Quadrisphaera setariae: one gene and its partners. The main gene of each other region encodes a partner of the protein of the gene in region 3 in a complex. Links are inferred from orthologs where the notes say so. Each region holds a gene or a part of one and is shown on either strand. Other genes may lie near its edges.

The links.
Region 1: secY (region 3) and secG share a complex: the UniProt entries of both Escherichia coli proteins name them as parts of the sec protein translocase complex. The link is inferred for Quadrisphaera setariae from one-to-one orthologs.
Region 2: the proteins of secY (region 3) and secA are in contact, whole or in part, in a crystal structure (PDB 3DIN), measured with the Thermotoga maritima proteins. The link is inferred for Quadrisphaera setariae from one-to-one orthologs. Residues at the interface, in WP_004081795.1 of Thermotoga maritima: Glu108, Gly109, Glu110, Glu111, Ala236, Glu237, Arg238, Arg239, Ile240, Thr241, Ile242, Gln243, Tyr244, Ala245, Arg246, Arg247, Val248, Thr249, Gly250, Arg251, Arg252, Val253, Tyr254, Gly256, Ala257, Ser258, Thr259, Tyr260, Leu261, Pro262; in WP_004082002.1 of Thermotoga maritima: Glu261, Ala262, Arg263, Lys300, Ala301, Arg302, Thr303, Ile304, Ile305, Leu323, Tyr324, Asp325, Pro326, Val329, Ser330, Tyr333, Ile336, Lys340, Phe345, Val349, Glu363, Phe364, Tyr374, Ser375, Gly376, Gly377, Glu393, Ile395, Thr482, Ser483.

Annotation. Positions count from the first base shown.
Region 1 is NZ_VKAC01000002.1:298,583-303,501, reverse strand. What follows is about bases 1,025-3,990. They hold secG (preprotein translocase subunit SecG), read right to left. Parts: upstream 2,652-3,990; coding sequence 2,397-2,651; downstream 1,025-2,396. Other genes in these bases: FMM08_RS04610 (phosphoglycerate kinase), read right to left, coding at 3,664-3,990; tpiA (triose-phosphate isomerase), read right to left, coding at 2,749-3,513; FMM08_RS04625 (RNA polymerase-binding protein RbpA), read right to left, coding at 2,020-2,367; pgi (glucose-6-phosphate isomerase), read left to right, coding at 1,025-1,938. Outside these bases: pgl (6-phosphogluconolactonase), read left to right, coding at 1-151; more of pgi, read left to right, coding at 253-1,024; more of FMM08_RS04610, read right to left, coding at 3,991-4,896; gap (type I glyceraldehyde-3-phosphate dehydrogenase), read right to left, coding at 4,900-4,919. UniProt on the Escherichia coli protein: Subunit of the protein translocation channel SecYEG. Overexpression of some hybrid proteins has been thought to jam the protein secretion apparatus resulting in cell death; while this may be true it also results in FtsH-mediated degradation of SecY.
Region 2 is NZ_VKAC01000001.1:569,252-574,419, forward strand. The notes cover bases 663-3,877. They hold secA (preprotein translocase subunit SecA), read left to right. Parts: upstream 663-977; coding sequence 978-3,677; downstream 3,678-3,877. Other genes in these bases: FMM08_RS02505 (GNAT family N-acetyltransferase), read right to left, coding at 663-854; FMM08_RS02515 (Rv3235 family protein), read right to left, coding at 3,747-3,877. Outside these bases: more of FMM08_RS02505, read right to left, coding at 1-662; more of FMM08_RS02515, read right to left, coding at 3,878-4,313; FMM08_RS23270 (LysM peptidoglycan-binding domain-containing protein), read right to left, coding at 4,310-5,167. UniProt on the Escherichia coli protein: Required for protein export, interacts with the SecYEG preprotein conducting channel.
Region 3 is NZ_VKAC01000001.1:113,923-118,839, reverse strand. What follows is about bases 596-3,559. They hold secY (preprotein translocase subunit SecY), read right to left. Parts: upstream 2,748-3,559; coding sequence 1,443-2,747; downstream 596-1,442. Other genes in these bases: rpmD (50S ribosomal protein L30), read right to left, coding at 3,543-3,559; rplO (50S ribosomal protein L15), read right to left, coding at 3,094-3,546; FMM08_RS00650 (adenylate kinase), read right to left, coding at 784-1,380; map (type I methionyl aminopeptidase), read right to left, coding at 596-766. In the rest of the region: more of map, read right to left, coding at 1-595; more of rpmD, read right to left, coding at 3,560-3,731; rpsE (30S ribosomal protein S5), read right to left, coding at 3,731-4,384; rplR (50S ribosomal protein L18), read right to left, coding at 4,422-4,817; rplF (50S ribosomal protein L6), read right to left, coding at 4,820-4,917. UniProt on the Escherichia coli protein: The central subunit of the protein translocation channel SecYEG. Consists of two halves formed by TMs 1-5 and 6-10.

The DNA of each region.
Region 1 (4,919 bases), on a different replicon or contig from region 3:
CGAGGAGGTCTGGCTCGTGGTGGGGGGCGCGGACAAGGCCGAGGCCGTCGCCGAGGCCCTCGCCGGGCCGGGGCGCCTGCCGGCGAGCCTGGTCAGCGGGACGCAGCGCACGCTGTGGCTGCTCGACCGGGAGGCCGCCAGCCGGCTGTGACGCCGTGCTCCGAGCCCGCTCCGAGCGGGCTCGGAGCCGGGTCGCTGCCGGGTCGGAGGCTGGGTGTCACGAGGTCACCCGTCTGCCCTAGCGTCTCCTGCGTGAGCACCCCTCCCGTGGACCCGACCACCACGTCCGCCTGGACCCGCCTCCGGGCCCACCACGCCGAGCTGGTCCCCGACCTGCGCGGGTGGTTCGCCGAGGACCCTGACCGAGCCCGCCGGCTGACCCTCGACGCCGCGGACCTCCACGTGGACCTGTCCAAGAACCTCGTCACGGACACCACGCTGTCCCTGCTGGTGCAGCTGGCCGAGGAGGTGCGGCTGCCGGAGCGGCTGCAGGCGATGTTCGCCGGCGAGCACATCAACGTCACTGAGGACCGCGCCGTCCTGCACACCGCGCTGCGCCGCCCGCCGCACGCGGACCCCCCGCTGGTGGTCGACGGCCAGGACGTCGACGCCGACGTCCAGGCGGTCCTGGAGAAGGTGTCCGCCTTCGCGGACGACGTGCGCTCCGGCACCTGGACGGGCGTCACCGGCCAGCGGATCCGCACGGTCGTCAACATCGGCATCGGCGGGTCCGACCTCGGCCCGGTGATGGCCTACGAGGCGCTCAAGGCCTACAAGCACCCTGACGTCGAGGTCCGGTTCGTCTCGAACATCGACCCGACCGACCTGGCCGAGACCGTCGCCGACCTCGACGCGGCCTCGACGCTGTTCATCGTCGCCTCCAAGACCTTCGGGACCCTGGAGACGCTGACCAACGCGCGTCTGGCCCGGGCCTGGCTGTGGGAGCAGCTCAGCGCCGCCGGCGCGCTGGAGGACGACGACGACGCGCGCCGCGCGGCCGTCGCGAAGCACTTCGTGGCCGTCTCCACCGCCCTGGACAAGGTCGCCGACTTCGGCATCGACCCGGAGAACGCGTTCGGCTTCTGGGACTGGGTCGGCGGGCGCTACTCCGTCGACTCCGCCATCGGCACCTCGCTGGCGGTGGCGATCGGGCCGGAGGGGTTCCGGGAGTTCCTCGCCGGGTTCCACGCGGTCGACGAGCACGTGCGCACCGAGCCGCTCGCCACCAACGTCCCCGTGCTCCTGGGCCTGCTCAACGTCTGGTACGTCAACTTCCTGGACGCCCACACCCACGCCGTCCTGCCGTACAGCCAGTACCTGCACCGCTTCCCCGCGTACCTGCAGCAGCTGACGATGGAGTCCAACGGCAAGTCGGTGCGCTGGGACGGCTCCCCCGTCACCACCGCCACCGGCGAGGTGTTCTGGGGAGAGCCCGGCACCAACGGCCAGCACGCCTTCTACCAGCTGATCCACCAGGGCACGCGGGTCATCCCGGCGGACTTCATCGCGTTCGCCAACCCCGCGCACCCGCTGCGGGACGGCGACGTCGACGTGCACGCCCTCTTCATGGCCAACTACTTCGCGCAGACCAAGGCGCTGGCGTTCGGCAAGACCGCCGAGGAGGTCCGCGCCGAGGGGACCGCGGAGGACGTCGTGTCGGCGCGGGTCTTCAGCGGCAACCGGCCCACCACCTCGATCCTCGCTGCGTCGCTGACCCCGTCGGTGCTCGGCCAGCTGATCGCGCTGTACGAGCACATCACGTTCGTCGAGGGCGTCGTGTGGGGCATCGACAGCTTCGACCAGTGGGGCGTCGAGCTGGGCAAGAAGCTCGCCCTGGAGATCGCGCCCGCCCTCACGGGCGACTCCGCGGCGCTCGAGGCCCAGGACCCGTCGACGCGGGAGCTGATCGAGCACTACCTGGCGCAGCGCACCGTCTGAGCTGGCCGCTCCGGCGCGGAGAGCGCGAAGGGCCCCCGGGACGTGCGTCCCGGGGGCCCTTCGCGTGTGGTCGGACCGCCGTCAGAGACCGCGCTTGGCGCGGTGCTTGGCGAGGGCCGCCTCGAGGATGGCCTTGCCGTCGCTCTCGGACCGGCGCTCCTTCACGTACGCGAGGTGCGTCTTGTACGGCTCGGTCTTGGGCGGCTGGGGCGGGTTGGCCCGGTCCTGGCCGGCGGGGAGCCCGCAGCGCGGGCAGTCCCAGGTCTCGGGGACCTCGGAGCCGGGGTCGAAGGCGAAGCTCGGCTGCGTCTCGTGCGCGTTGGCGCACCAGTAGGAGACGCGCCGCCGGGGCGCGGCGTCGCCGCGCTCCGCCTCGCCCATGGGACCGGCGCCGACACGGCTGCCCCGGATCGCGTTGCCACCTGCCACGGTGATCCCTTCGTCTGCAGGAGTGGGGGTCAGGAACCGCTGGGGTCGAAGCGCTCGACGAGGCCGAGCGCCACGACCACGGCCGCCCAGAGGACGGCGTTCGCCACGGTGATGCGGTTGAGGTTGCGCTCGGCCACCCCGGAGCTGCCCACGCTGGCGGACATCCCGCCGCCGAACATGTCCGACAGACCGCCGCCCTTGCCCTTGTGGAGCAGGATCAGCAGGGTCAGGAAGAGGCTCGTCAGCGCCAGCAGCACCTGGAGCACGATCCGCAGGACGGTCACAGCCGACCAGAGTACTTGCTGGTGGGCGCCGCGGTGACCGCCATCACGCAGCCGGCCGTGTCGCGCCGCGCGCCCAGACCACCCGGCCGCGGAGCGGTCAGGACGCCGCCCCGCCCGTGACGATGCCGGCGAACTCACCGGCGTCGAGGCTCGCGCCACCGACGAGGGCGCCGTCGACGTCCTCACCGGCCATGATCGCGGCGACGTTGGAGGACTTCACCGAGCCGCCGTACAGCACGCGCACGGCGTCGGCCACCTCGGCGCCGTGGGCGTCGGCCAGGCGCGCGCGCAGGGCCGCGCAGACCTCCTGGGCGTCCTCGGGGGTGGCGACCTTGCCGGTGCCGATGGCCCAGACGGGCTCGTAGGCGACGACGACCTTCGGCAGGTCCTCCGCGGAGATGCCCGCGAGGGAGCCGTCGAGCTGGCCGATGCAGTCGGCGACGTGCTCGCCGGCCTCGCGGACCTCCAGCTGCTCGCCGAGGCAGACGATCGGGGTCATGCCGTGCTCGAGGACCTTGGCGGCCTTCGCGGCCACCAGCGCGTCGTCCTCGCCGTGGTACTGGCGGCGCTCGCTGTGGCCGACGACCACGTACTGCACGCCGAGGCGCGCCAGCATGGAGGCGGCGACCTCACCGGTGCGGGCGCCGGGCTCGTGGGCGGAGACGTCCTGGGCGCCCAGGCCGAGCTCCAGCTTGTCGCCCTCGATGAGGGTCTGCACCGAGCGGAGGTCGGTGAAGGGGGGGATGACGACGGCCTCGACGGAGGCCGGGTCGTGCTTGGCGTCGCGCAGCGTCCACGCGAGGCGCTGGACCAGGGCCGTGGCCTGCACGTGGTCGACGTTCATCTTCCAGTTGCCGGCCATGAGCGGGGTGCGTGCCACGGGGAGTCCTCCTGGGGTTCGGTCAGGGCGGTGAGAAGGGAGTGCGTGCGGAAGGCTCCCCGCCCGCGGTGCCGCGGGCGGGGAGCCGGTGCGCCGACGGGGTGCGTCGGCCGCTGCTGGTGGAGCTGCCGGTCAGGCGAGGACGGAGAGCCCGGGGAGGGTCTTGCCCTCGAGGTACTCCAGGCTCGCGCCGCCGCCGGTGGAGATGTGGCCGAAGTCGCTGTCGGCGAAGCCGAGCGAGCGGACCGCGGCGGCGGAGTCGCCGCCTCCGACCACGGTGAGGCCGCCGGCGCGGGTGACCTCGGCGAGGGCCTTCGCGAGCTCGCGGGTGCCCTCGGCGTACGGCGCCATCTCGAACGCGCCCATCGGGCCGTTCCAGAAGACCGTGCGGGTGTCGGCCAGCTTCGAGGCGAAGAGCTCTGCGCTCCTCGGGCCGATGTCCAGGCCCATGCGGTCGGCCGGGATGGCGTCGGCCGCGACGACCTCGTGCTCGGCGTCGGCGGAGAACGCCGTCGCCGCGACGACGTCGACCGGCAGGACGACCTCCACGCCGCGCTCGGCGGCGGTGGCGAGGTAGCCCTTGACGGTCTCGACCTGGTCGGCCTCGAGCAGGGACGTGCCGACCTCGTGGCCCTGGGCCGCGAGGAAGGTGAAGACCATGCCGCCGCCGACGAGGAGCCGGTCGGCCGTGCCCAGCAGGTTCTCAATGACGGCGAGCTTGTCCGAGACCTTCGCGCCGCCCAGCACCACGGCGTAGGGCCGGGCGGGGTCGGTGGTGAGGCGCTGCAGCACCGCGGTCTCGGCCTCGACGAGGCCGCCGGCGGCGTGCGGGAGCAGCTGGGCGACGTCGTAGACGCTGGCCTGCTTGCGGTGCACCACGCCGAAGCCGTCCGAGACGAACAGGCCCTGCTCGGGCCCGCCCACCAGGGCAGCCAGCTCACCGGCGAAGGCGGCGCGCTCGGCGTCGTCCTTGCTGGTCTCGCCGGCGTTGAAGCGGAGGTTCTCCACGAGCAGCAGCTCGCCGTCGCCGAGGGCGTCGGCAGCCTCCTGCGCGCTCCCGCCGACCGTCACGTCCGCGAAGCGGACCGCGGTGGACGGCAGCAGCTCGCGCACCCGCTCGGCCACGGGGGCCAGAGAGTACTTCGCCTCCGGCGCGCCCTTGGGGCGTCCCAGATGGGCGACGACGACGACGCGAGCGCCTGCGTCGAGCAGGCGCTGCCACGTCGGCACGGAGGCGCGCACGCGGCCGTCGTCGGTGATGGTCGTGCCGTCGAGCGGCACGTTGAGGTCGGAGCGGACCAGCACCCGGCGGCCGCGCAGGTCACCCTGCGCGGCCACCAGGTCGTCGAGGGACGAGAGCGCCAAGGCTCAGGCCCCGACGAGCTTCA
Region 2 (5,168 bases), 450 kb from region 3 along the record:
TCGCCCCCGTCCCGGTCGTCTGCTGGGAGCGGGGGACCGGCGGCGGCTGCCGACCCCTCCCGGTCCGCACGGACGGCCCAGAACACCCCGGCGCCGCGGGCCTGCTCCTCCTCGCGGCCCGCGATCCAGCTGGCGGCGTCGAGCACCGTGTACGGGGCGGGCAGCGACGGCAGCCACGCCTGGGTGGACGCCGCCGAGCACGCCTCCGCCACCCGCTGCACGTCCCCGGCGACGTGCGGGCCCAGCCGGACGCCTCCACCCGCGAGCTCCACCGGTGAGAGCCAGCGCTCGGCGCGCTGCAGGGAGGAGTCCCAGCGCCAGGTGCCCACCCACGCGTCACGCAGGTCCCCGCGCACGGGCAGCAGGCAGCGCACCGTGCCGTCGACCCCGCTGCCGCAGGCCCAGGCCAGGCGCCTCGCCGGCCACGCACCGGCCTCCACGCACCAGCGCACGGCCTGCAGGCCCAGCTCCACGAACGCCCAGGTCAGCACCAGCCGGACCGCGCCGGCCGTGGTGCCGCGGCCGCGCGCCGCCGGCGGAGCGGCGCAGGTGAGCCAGCCGCCGCCCTCGCCGTCCTCGGCGAGGAGCACGAGGCCCGCGAACTCACCGGCGACCTCCACCACGAGGCGGTGGGACGGGCCGGAGGGGCGGATCCCAGGGACCCCCAGGGCGGCCGACGCACTCGGCGCGCCCCCCGCCGCGCCCAGGTCGGGCAGCCAGCGGGCCACGTCGCGGTCGTCCAGGAGGGCCGCGACGGCGGCGGCGTCCGCGGGGCAGGCGCGGCGCACGAGCACCCCGCGCTCCCGCAGCCGAGGCCCCGCAGGCTCCGGCTCCTCAGGATCGTCGCGGACCATCGCGGCACAGTGTGCCCTGGGCGCCTCCTGGGCAAGTGGGCCTGCGCGCAGCGGCCCGCGCCTACGATGGCAAGACCCTTTCGGGTGCTGTGCGAGTGGAGAAGAAGGAAGCGGGGAGTGACCGTGCCTGGTCTGCTGGAGAAGGTGCTGCGCGCCGGCGAGGGTCGGACGCTGCGCCGCCTGCAGGGGCTCGTGAAGCAGGTGAACGCCCTCGAGGACGACTTCACCCCCCTGTCCGACGCCGAGCTGGCCGAGGAGACCGACAGGTTCCGCGCCCGCTACAAGGACGGCGAGACCCTCGACGACCTGCTCCCCGAGGCGTTCGCGGTGGTCCGCGAGGGCGCCCGCCGCGTGCTGGGCCAGCGCCCGTACGACGTGCAGCTCATGGGCGGCGCGGCCCTCCACCAGGGGAACATCGCCGAGATGAAGACCGGTGAGGGCAAGACCCTCACCGGTGTCTTCGCCGCCTACCTCAACGCGATCCCCGGCAGAGGCACGCACGTCATCACCGTCAACGACTTCCTCGCCAGCTACCAGAGCGACCTCATGGGCCGCGTCTACCGCCACCTGGGCCTGACCAGCGGCTGCGTGCTGGACGGCATGGCCCCGGCGGAGCGCCGCCAGCAGTACGGCGCCGACATCACCTACGGCACCAACACCCAGTTCGGGTTCGACTACCTGCGCGACAACATGGCGTGGAACGCCGGCGACCTCGTGCAGCGCGGCCACCACTTCTGCATCGTCGACGAGGTCGACTCCATCCTCATCGACGAGGCCCGCACCCCGCTGATCATCTCCGGCCCGTCGCAGGGCGACGCCTCGAAGTGGTTCGCCGAGTTCGCGCGGATCGTGCGCCGGCTGGAGCGCGAGGTCGACTACGAGGTCGACGAGAAGAAGCGCACCGTCGGCATCCTCGAGCCGGGCATCGAGAAGGTCGAGGACCAGCTCGGCATCGAGAACCTCTACGACTCGGTGAACACGCCCTACGTCGGCTACATCAACAACGCGGTGAAGGCCAAGGAGCTCTTCAAGCGCGACAAGGACTACGTCGTCGCCGACGGCGAGGTGCTCATCGTGGACGAGCACACCGGCCGCATCCTCGCCGGGCGCCGCTACAACGAGGGCATGCACCAGGCGATCGAGGCCAAGGAGGGCGTCGAGGTCAAGGCCGAGAACCAGACCCTCGCCACGATCACGCTGCAGAACTACTTCCGCCTCTACGACAAGCTGTCGGGGATGACCGGCACGGCCACCACCGAGGCCGCCGAGTTCCACGGCACCTACAAGCTCGGCGTGGTGCCGATCCCCACCAACAAGCCGGTGGCCCGCACCGACCAGCCCGACCTCGTCTACAAGACCGAGGTGGCGAAGTTCGACGCCGTGGTCGAGGACATCGCCGAGCGCCACGGGACCGGGCAGCCGGTGCTGGTGGGCACCACGAGCGTGGCCAAGAGCGAGTACCTCTCCCAGCAGCTGGTGAAGAAGGGCATCCCCCACGAGGTGCTCAACGCCAAGCAGCACGCGCGGGAGGCGGCCATCGTGGCGATGGCCGGTCGGGCCGGCGCCGTCACCGTGGCCACCAACATGGCCGGCCGCGGCACCGACATCATGCTCGGCGGCAACGCCGAGTTCCTCGCCGTGGCGGAGCTGTCCGAGCGCGGTCTCGACCCCGTCGAGGACGCCGAGGCCTACGACGCCGCCTGGCCCGAGGCGCTGCAGCGCGCGAAGGACGCCGTGGCCGCCGACGCCGCGAAGGTCACCGAGCTGGGCGGCCTGTACGTGCTCGGCACGGAGCGGCACGAGTCGCGCCGCATCGACAACCAGCTCCGCGGCCGCTCCGGCCGCCAGGGCGACCCGGGCGAGTCCCGCTTCTACCTGTCCATGGCCGACGACCTCATGCGCCTGTTCAACTCGGGGCTGGCGGAGTCCATGCTGACCCGCGCCGGCATCCCCGACGACGTGCCGCTGGAGTCGAAGCTCGTCAGCCGCGCCATCCAGAGCGCGCAGAGCCAGGTGGAGTCCCGCAACTTCGAGATCCGCAAGAACGTCCTCAAGTACGACGACGTCCTCAACCGCCAGCGCGAGGTCATCTACGCCGAGCGCCGCCGCGTGCTCGAGGGCGAGGACCTCCACGAGCAGGTGGGCCACTTCGTCCGCGACGTGGTCACCGGCTACGTCACCTCGGCGACGTCGGACGGCTTCGCCGAGGACTGGGACCTCGACCAGCTCTGGCAGGCCCTCAAGACCCTGTACCCGGTGTCCATCACCGTCGCCGACGTCGAGCAGGAGGCCGGGGGCCGCTCAGCGGTGACGCAGCAGATGCTCCTGGAGGAGCTGGTCTCCGACGCCGAGCAGCAGTTCCTCGAGCGCGAGCGCACCCTGGGGCCGGCCGTCGTCCGCGAGCTGGAGCGCCGGGTGGTCCTCAGCGTGCTCGACCGGAAGTGGCGCGAGCACCTCTACGAGATGGACTACCTGCAGGAGGGCATCTCGCTGCGCGCGATGGCCCAGCGCGACCCGCTGGTCGAGTACCAGCGCGAGGGCTTCCTGCTCTTCCAGGCGATGCTCGAGGGCATCAAGGAGGAGTCGGTCGGGTACGTCTTCAACCTCGAGGTGCAGGTCCCGGCGGAGCCGGTCCGCGACGACGAGGCAGCGGTGGCCGGCGAGCAGGCTCCGGCCCTCGTGGCTCCCGGCCTCGAGGGCGGCGGGGCTCCGCAGCAGCTGCAGTACACGGCGCCGTCCGCTGACGGCGACGTCGAGGTCACCGGCGGACCCACCGCCGAGGGCGGTAGCCGCCGCGAGCGGCGCGCCCGCAAGAAGGCCTGAGCCGGGAGGCAGCGGCCTCCCCGCTCCTCGCGCCACGCCCGCCCTCCGGACCGGCTGCTGCACCGTCGGTCAGCCGATCTGGAGGGCGGTGACGCGCCAGCGACCGTCCACGCCCTCCAGGCGCAGTGCGGCTGCGCGCACGCGCTCACCGTCGCGCACCACGACCGCCGCCTCGACGACGTCGTCGCGCGGGCAGCTGACGAGGACCCTGCGGACCACGGCCCGCGTGTGCCGGCGACGTCCACGGACCCGCTGCGCCAGCGCTGCTCGCTGCTGCAGACCGGCGTAGACGTCAGCGGTGAGCCAGCGCAGCAGCTGCGCGGCGGGTCGGGTCCCAGCGAGGACCTCGACGGCGGCGACCACCAGCCCGGCGCACAGGGGCTCCGGGTCGGGCAGGGAGGAGGACGCCGTCGGGCGGGGGGCGACCGCCGGGTCGACGCCGCGCGGGAGCCGCCCGTCCAGCACCAGCGGCAGCACCCCCTGCAGGGCGATGACCGGGGGACGACGGCGCTCGACGGGAGCCCCGAGCGCCTTCGGCTCCGACCGCGGTGCAGGGACGACGCGCAGCGCGGGCAGCGGTGCCGCGGGCACTGCGAGGTCGTCGGTGAGGGGTGTCGCTGCGCTGGAGGTGCTCACGGCGCCACCAGCCGCTGGCCGGGACGCAGGTGGTCGGGGTCGGAGCCGATGACGGCGCGGTTGGCGGCGTACCAGCGGGGCCACGCGGCGGCCACGGCTGCGCGGGTGCTGCCGGCGGGCAGGTTGCGGGCGGCGATGGACCACAGGGTGTCGCCGCTGCGGACCACCACCTCGGTGGTCGTGCGGCCCGTGGCCGGGACCTGGCTCGTCCTGGGCGGTGCGGTCGAGGTCTGTGCGGTCGAGGTCTGTGCGGTCGAGGTCTGTGAGCTCGGGGTCTGTGAGCTCGGGGTCTGTGAGCTCGGGGTCTGTGGGTTCGAGGCCTCGGCAGCACGGGGACCCGTGCCCGGACGAGCGGCCGGAGCGCTGGTCGCGGGAGCCGTCGTCGAGGTGGCGGGTGCCGGGGCGGACGTGGTGGTCGGACTGCTGCTCGGGGTGGTGGCCGGCTCGCTCGACGTGCGGCTCGTCGAGGGCCAGCTGAGCCCGCTGGCGCTCGCCGCCGCGGCAGGAGCGGGGCGGCTGCCGGCGAAGGCGGGAGCGCTGACCCCGCCGAGCACCGCGGCTCCCACGGCCGCGGCGATCAGGCGCCGAAGCAGCAGCGGGGTGGTGGCGTCGGCGACGGCGCGCAGGGCGGCCCCGGTCCTCCCGGTGGTGCCGAGCAGCACGGCGCCCACGGCGGCCGCCGACCCGGCGCACCACACGAGGAGCACCGTGCCCAGTGCCAGTCCCGCCAGGGCGGCGACGGCGGAGTCCAGGTCGGCTGGGACGTGGTCGAGGTCGCGCAGGGCCTCGACGGCCAGGAGTCCGCCCGTGGCGCCGAGCAGTGCGACGGACCCTGACGTCAGCAGCGTCGCCATC
Region 3 (4,917 bases):
CCAGGGCGACGGTGTGCTCCCAGTGCGCGGCCCGAGCGCCGTCCGAGGTCACCACGGTCCAGCCGTCGTCGAGGACGTCGGTGTCGGCGGTCCCGCGGCTGAGCATCGGCTCCACGGCGACGCACAGGCCCGGGCGCAGCTTCGGGCCGCGGGAGCGGCTCCGGTGGTTGAGCACCTCGGGGGCCTGGTGCATGGCGGTGCCGATGCCGTGGCCCACGTACCCGTCGACGACGGCCAGCGGAGCGCCGCCGCCCGCTGCGGCGTCCTCCACGGAGCCTTCGACCGCGTCACCCACCACACCGAGCCGCTGGCCCTGCGCCAGCCCCCGGGCGAGGGCCGCGATGCCCTCCCACATCGATCGGCGGGTGGTCTCGACCAGCGCGACGTCGGCGGGGTCGTGGTGCTCGACGTCCCCGACGACCACCGAGAACGCGGCGTCGCCGTGCCAGCCGTCCACCACGGCGCCGCAGTCGACGCTGAGGACGTCACCAGCCACCAGCACCCGGTCACCGGGGATCCCGTGCACCACCTCCGCCCCCACCGAGGTGCAGAGCGTCCTGGGGTACCCGTGGTACCCCAGGAACGACGGCGTCGCGCCAGCGCTGCGGATGACCTCGGCGGCCACGGCGTCGAGGTCACCCGTCGTCACGCCGGGGCGGGCCGCCGCCCGCACCGCGGCGAGGGCCTGCGCCACCACGAGCCCCGCCCGGCGCATGAGGAGCACCTGGTCAGGCTTCTTGTACTCGATCCGCTCGCGCCCCAGCACCGCCGCAGACCCGGCTCTCAGGCGCCGGCGGCGGCGGCGCTGCCCGCGTCGCCACCCGCGGCCCGCAGCGCCGCCACCACGCGCTGCGCGACCTCGTCCACGGCACCCACGCCGTCGACCGTCACGAGCAGGCCGCGCGTCGCGTACGCGGCGGCCAGGGGGGCGGTCTGCTCCGCGTAGACCTCGAGCCGGCGGCGCACGACCTCCTCGGTGTCGTCGCTGCGGCCCTGCTCGCTGGCGCGCTTGAGGAGGCGCTCGACGACGACGTCGACGTCCGCGGTGATCTCGAGGACCGCGTCCAGGCTCGTCGCGTGCGCGGCGAGGACCTCGTCCAGGGTGCGCACCTGCGCGGTGGTGCGGGGGTACCCGTCCAGCAGGAAGCCGGCGGACGCGTCGGGCTGGGCCAGGCGGTCGGCCACCATGCGGTTGGTCACCTCGTCCGGCACGTACTCGCCGGCGTCCATGTACTTCTGCGCCTCGCGCCCCAGGTCGGTGCCCGCCGCCGTGTTGGCCCGGAAGATGTCACCGGTCGAGATGGCAGGCACGCCGAGGCGCTGGGCCAGGAGCGCCGCCTGGGTGCCCTTGCCGGCTCCCGGGGGCCCCAGGAGCACCACGCGCGAGGGCGTGGCGGCGGGGCCGGCGTCGACGGCGGTGGCGCGGGTGTCAGAGCTGTTGGTCAACGGAGGAACCCCTCGTAGTGGCGCTGCTGGAGCTGGGACTCGATCTGCTTCACCGTCTCCAGGCCGACGCCGACGACGATGAGGATGGACGTACCACCGAAGGGGAAGTTCTGGTTGGCCCCCACCGCCACGAGGGCGACCAGGGGCACCAGCGCCACGAGCCCCAGGTACAGGGCCCCCGGCAGGGTGATGCGCGTCAGGACGTGGTCGAGGTACTCGGCCGTGGGACGGCCCGCGCGGACGCCGGGGATGAAGCCGCCGACCCGCTTGATGTTGTCAGCCACCTCGTCCGGGTTGAACGTGATGGCGACGTAGAAGTACGTGAAGAAGACGATGAGCAGGACGTACGCGATGATGTACGCCGGGTGGTCGCCCCGCGTGAAGGTGTTGCGGATGAACGTCACCCAGCTGGACGTCGGATCGCCGAACTGCGCGGCGAGACCCGGCAGGTACAGCAGCGACGAGGCGAAGATGACCGGGATGACGCCGGCCATGTTGACCTTCATCGGGATGTACGTGCTCGTGCCGCCGTACATGCGGCGCCCGACCATCCGCTTGGCGTACTGGACCGGGATGCGGCGCTGGGACTGCTCGACGAAGACCACAGCCGCGACGATGAGCAGGCCGAGGCCGATCACCAGGGCCATGGTCCCCCAGCCCCGCTCGCGCCCGATGGCGGCGATGGAGGTGGGGAACTGGGCGGCGACGGAGGTGAAGATGAGCAGCGACATGCCGTTGCCGACACCGCGCTCGGTCACCATCTCGCCCATCCACATGACCAGTCCGGTGCCGGCGGTCATGGTGAGGACCATGAGGAGCAGGACGGGCACCGAGTCGTTCGGGATCACGTCGGCGCAGGCGCCGGAGCTCGAGCCGAAGAGGTTGCCCGAGCGGGCCACGGCCACGTAGGTCGTGGACTGCAGCACGGCCAGGGCGATCGTCAGGTACCGCGTGTACTGCGTGAGCTTCGCGGTGCCGGACTGCCCCTCCTTGTGCAGCTCCTCGAAGCGGGGGATGACCACGCGCAGCAGCTGGATGATGATGCTCGCGGTGATGTACGGCATGATCCCGAGCGCGAAGACGCTCAGCTGCAGCAGCGCTCCGCCGCTGAAGAGGTTGACCAGTCCGAGCAGGTCGCTCTGGGTGTCGAGCCCGGCGAGGCACTGCTGCACGTTCTGGTAGCTGACGCCGGGCGCCGGCACGAAGGACCCGAGGCGGAACACCGCCATGATCGCCAACGTGAAGACGATCTTGCGTCGCAGGTCGGGCGTCTTGAACGCCCGCACGAACGCACCTAGCACGTGTCCTCCTGGTCAGTCTGCGCCGGCACCTCGTCCGAGGCTCGGCTGCGAGCGCGGCACCTGCCGCGTCCCGCGGGGGCCGCGACGGCGGTGCGGGTCTGTGATGACGCGCCCCGCGGTGCCGGCGCCCCGCTCGAGGTCGCCCCGAGCGGCCCGGGTGCCGACCCGGCGAGGTTACCCGGCGCGGTGGCCGCCCGTGGCCGCTCGGCACCTCGGGCCGCCGCTGCGCCCGCCTCCGAGCGCCGCGGCCCGGGAGCGGGAGAGGGCCCGCACCGCGCTGCTGCGCGGCACGGGCCCTCTCACGTCGGGTCTGCGTCCCCGGGGGGGCGCAAGCGCCTCCGCCCGGTCAGAGCCGGGTGGTGGTGCCGCCGGCAGCGGCGATCTTCGCCTCCGCCGACGCCGAGAACGCGTGCGCCGTCACCTGGGCCGGGACGCTGATGTCACCGGTGCCGAGCACCTTGACCCGCTGCCCGGCGCGCACGGCGCCGACGGCCACGAGCTCGTCCACCCCGATCTCCCCGCCCTGCGGGAAGAGCTCGGAGATGCGGTCGAGGTTGACGACCTGCGACACGACCTTCGCCGGGTTGGTGAAGCCGCGCAGCTTGGGCAGGCGCATGTGCAGGGGCATCTGGCCGCCCTCGAAGCGCGCGGACACCTGGTAGCGGGCCTTCGTGCCCTTGGTGCCGCGGCCCGCGGTCTTGCCCTTGCTGGCCTCACCACGACCCACGCGGGTCTTCGCGGTCTTCGCCCCGGGGGCGGGCCGCAGGTGGTGGACCTTCAGCGTGGACTCCTCGCTCATCGGGCGTCCACCTCCTCCACGATCACGAGGTGGCGCACCGCGCGCAGCATGCCGAGCACCTCGGGACGGTCCTCGCGGACGACCGACTGGCCGATCCGCTTGAGGCCGAGGGTCCGCAGCGTGTCGCGGTGGTTCTGCTTGCCACCGATCTCCGACTTGACCTGGGTCACCTTGAGCTGCGCCATCAGACAGCCGCCGCCCTGGCCCGCAGGAGGGCCGCCGGAGCGACCTCCTCGACCGTCAGGCCGCGGCGCGCCGCGACGGACTCGGGCTGCTCGAGCCCCTTCAGCGCGGCCACCGTGGCGTGCACGATGTTGATCGCGTTGGAGGAGCCCAGCGACTTGCTCAGCACGTCGTGGATGCCGGCGCACTCGAGCACGGCGCGCACCGGGCCACCGGCGATGACGCCGGTACCGGGGCTCGCCGGACGCAGGAGGACCACACCAGCGGCCTCCTCGCCCTGCACGGGGTGGGGGATGGTGCCCTGGATGCGGGGGACGCGGAAGAAGTTCTTCTTCGCCTCCTCCACGCCCTTGGCGATCGCCGCGGGCACCTCCTTGGCCTTCCCGTAGCCGACGCCGAGGGTGCCGTCACCGTCGCCCACCACGACCAGCGCGGTGAAGCTGAAGCGGCGGCCGCCCTTGACGACCTTGGCGACGCGGTTGATGGTCACGACGCGCTCCAGGAACTGGCTGCGCTCGGCGTCACCGCCGCGGCCGCCGCGGTCGTTGCCGCCGCGCCCGCCCCGGTCGTTGCCGCCGCGCTGGCCGCGGTCGTTCCCCGGGCCGCCGGTCCCGCTGGGGGGGCCGCCGGCGCCCCTGCGCTGTGGTCCGGGCATCAGGCGTTCCTTCCGTTGCTCAGGTTCGTACGGGTGCTCACAGGGAGAGCCCCCCCTCGCGGGCGCCGTCCGCCACTGCGGCCACACGGCCGTGGTAGCGGTTGCCGCCGCGGTCGAAGACCACGGCCTCGACGCCCGCGGCCTTGGCGCGCTCGGCGACGAGCTCGCCGACGCGACGGGCCTTGGCCGTCTTGTCGCCGTCGTGCCCGCGCAGGTCCGCCTCCATGGTGGAGGCCGACGCCAGGGTGCGGCCGAGGGTGTCGTCCACCACCTGGACGGCGATGTGCCGCGCCGAGCGCGTGACCACTAGACGCGGGCGGACCGCGGTCCCGGAGACCTTCTTGCGCACGCGCAGGTGGCGGCGGGAGCGAGCGGCAGCGCCGGTCTTGGCAGCGCCCTTGCGGAGGAGCTTCGTCCTACTGGCGAGAGCCATGACTACTTACCAGCCTTCCCGACCTTGCGCCGGACGACCTCGCCGGCGTAGCGCACGCCCTTGCCCTTGTAGGGGTCGGGCTTGCGCAGCTTGCGGATGT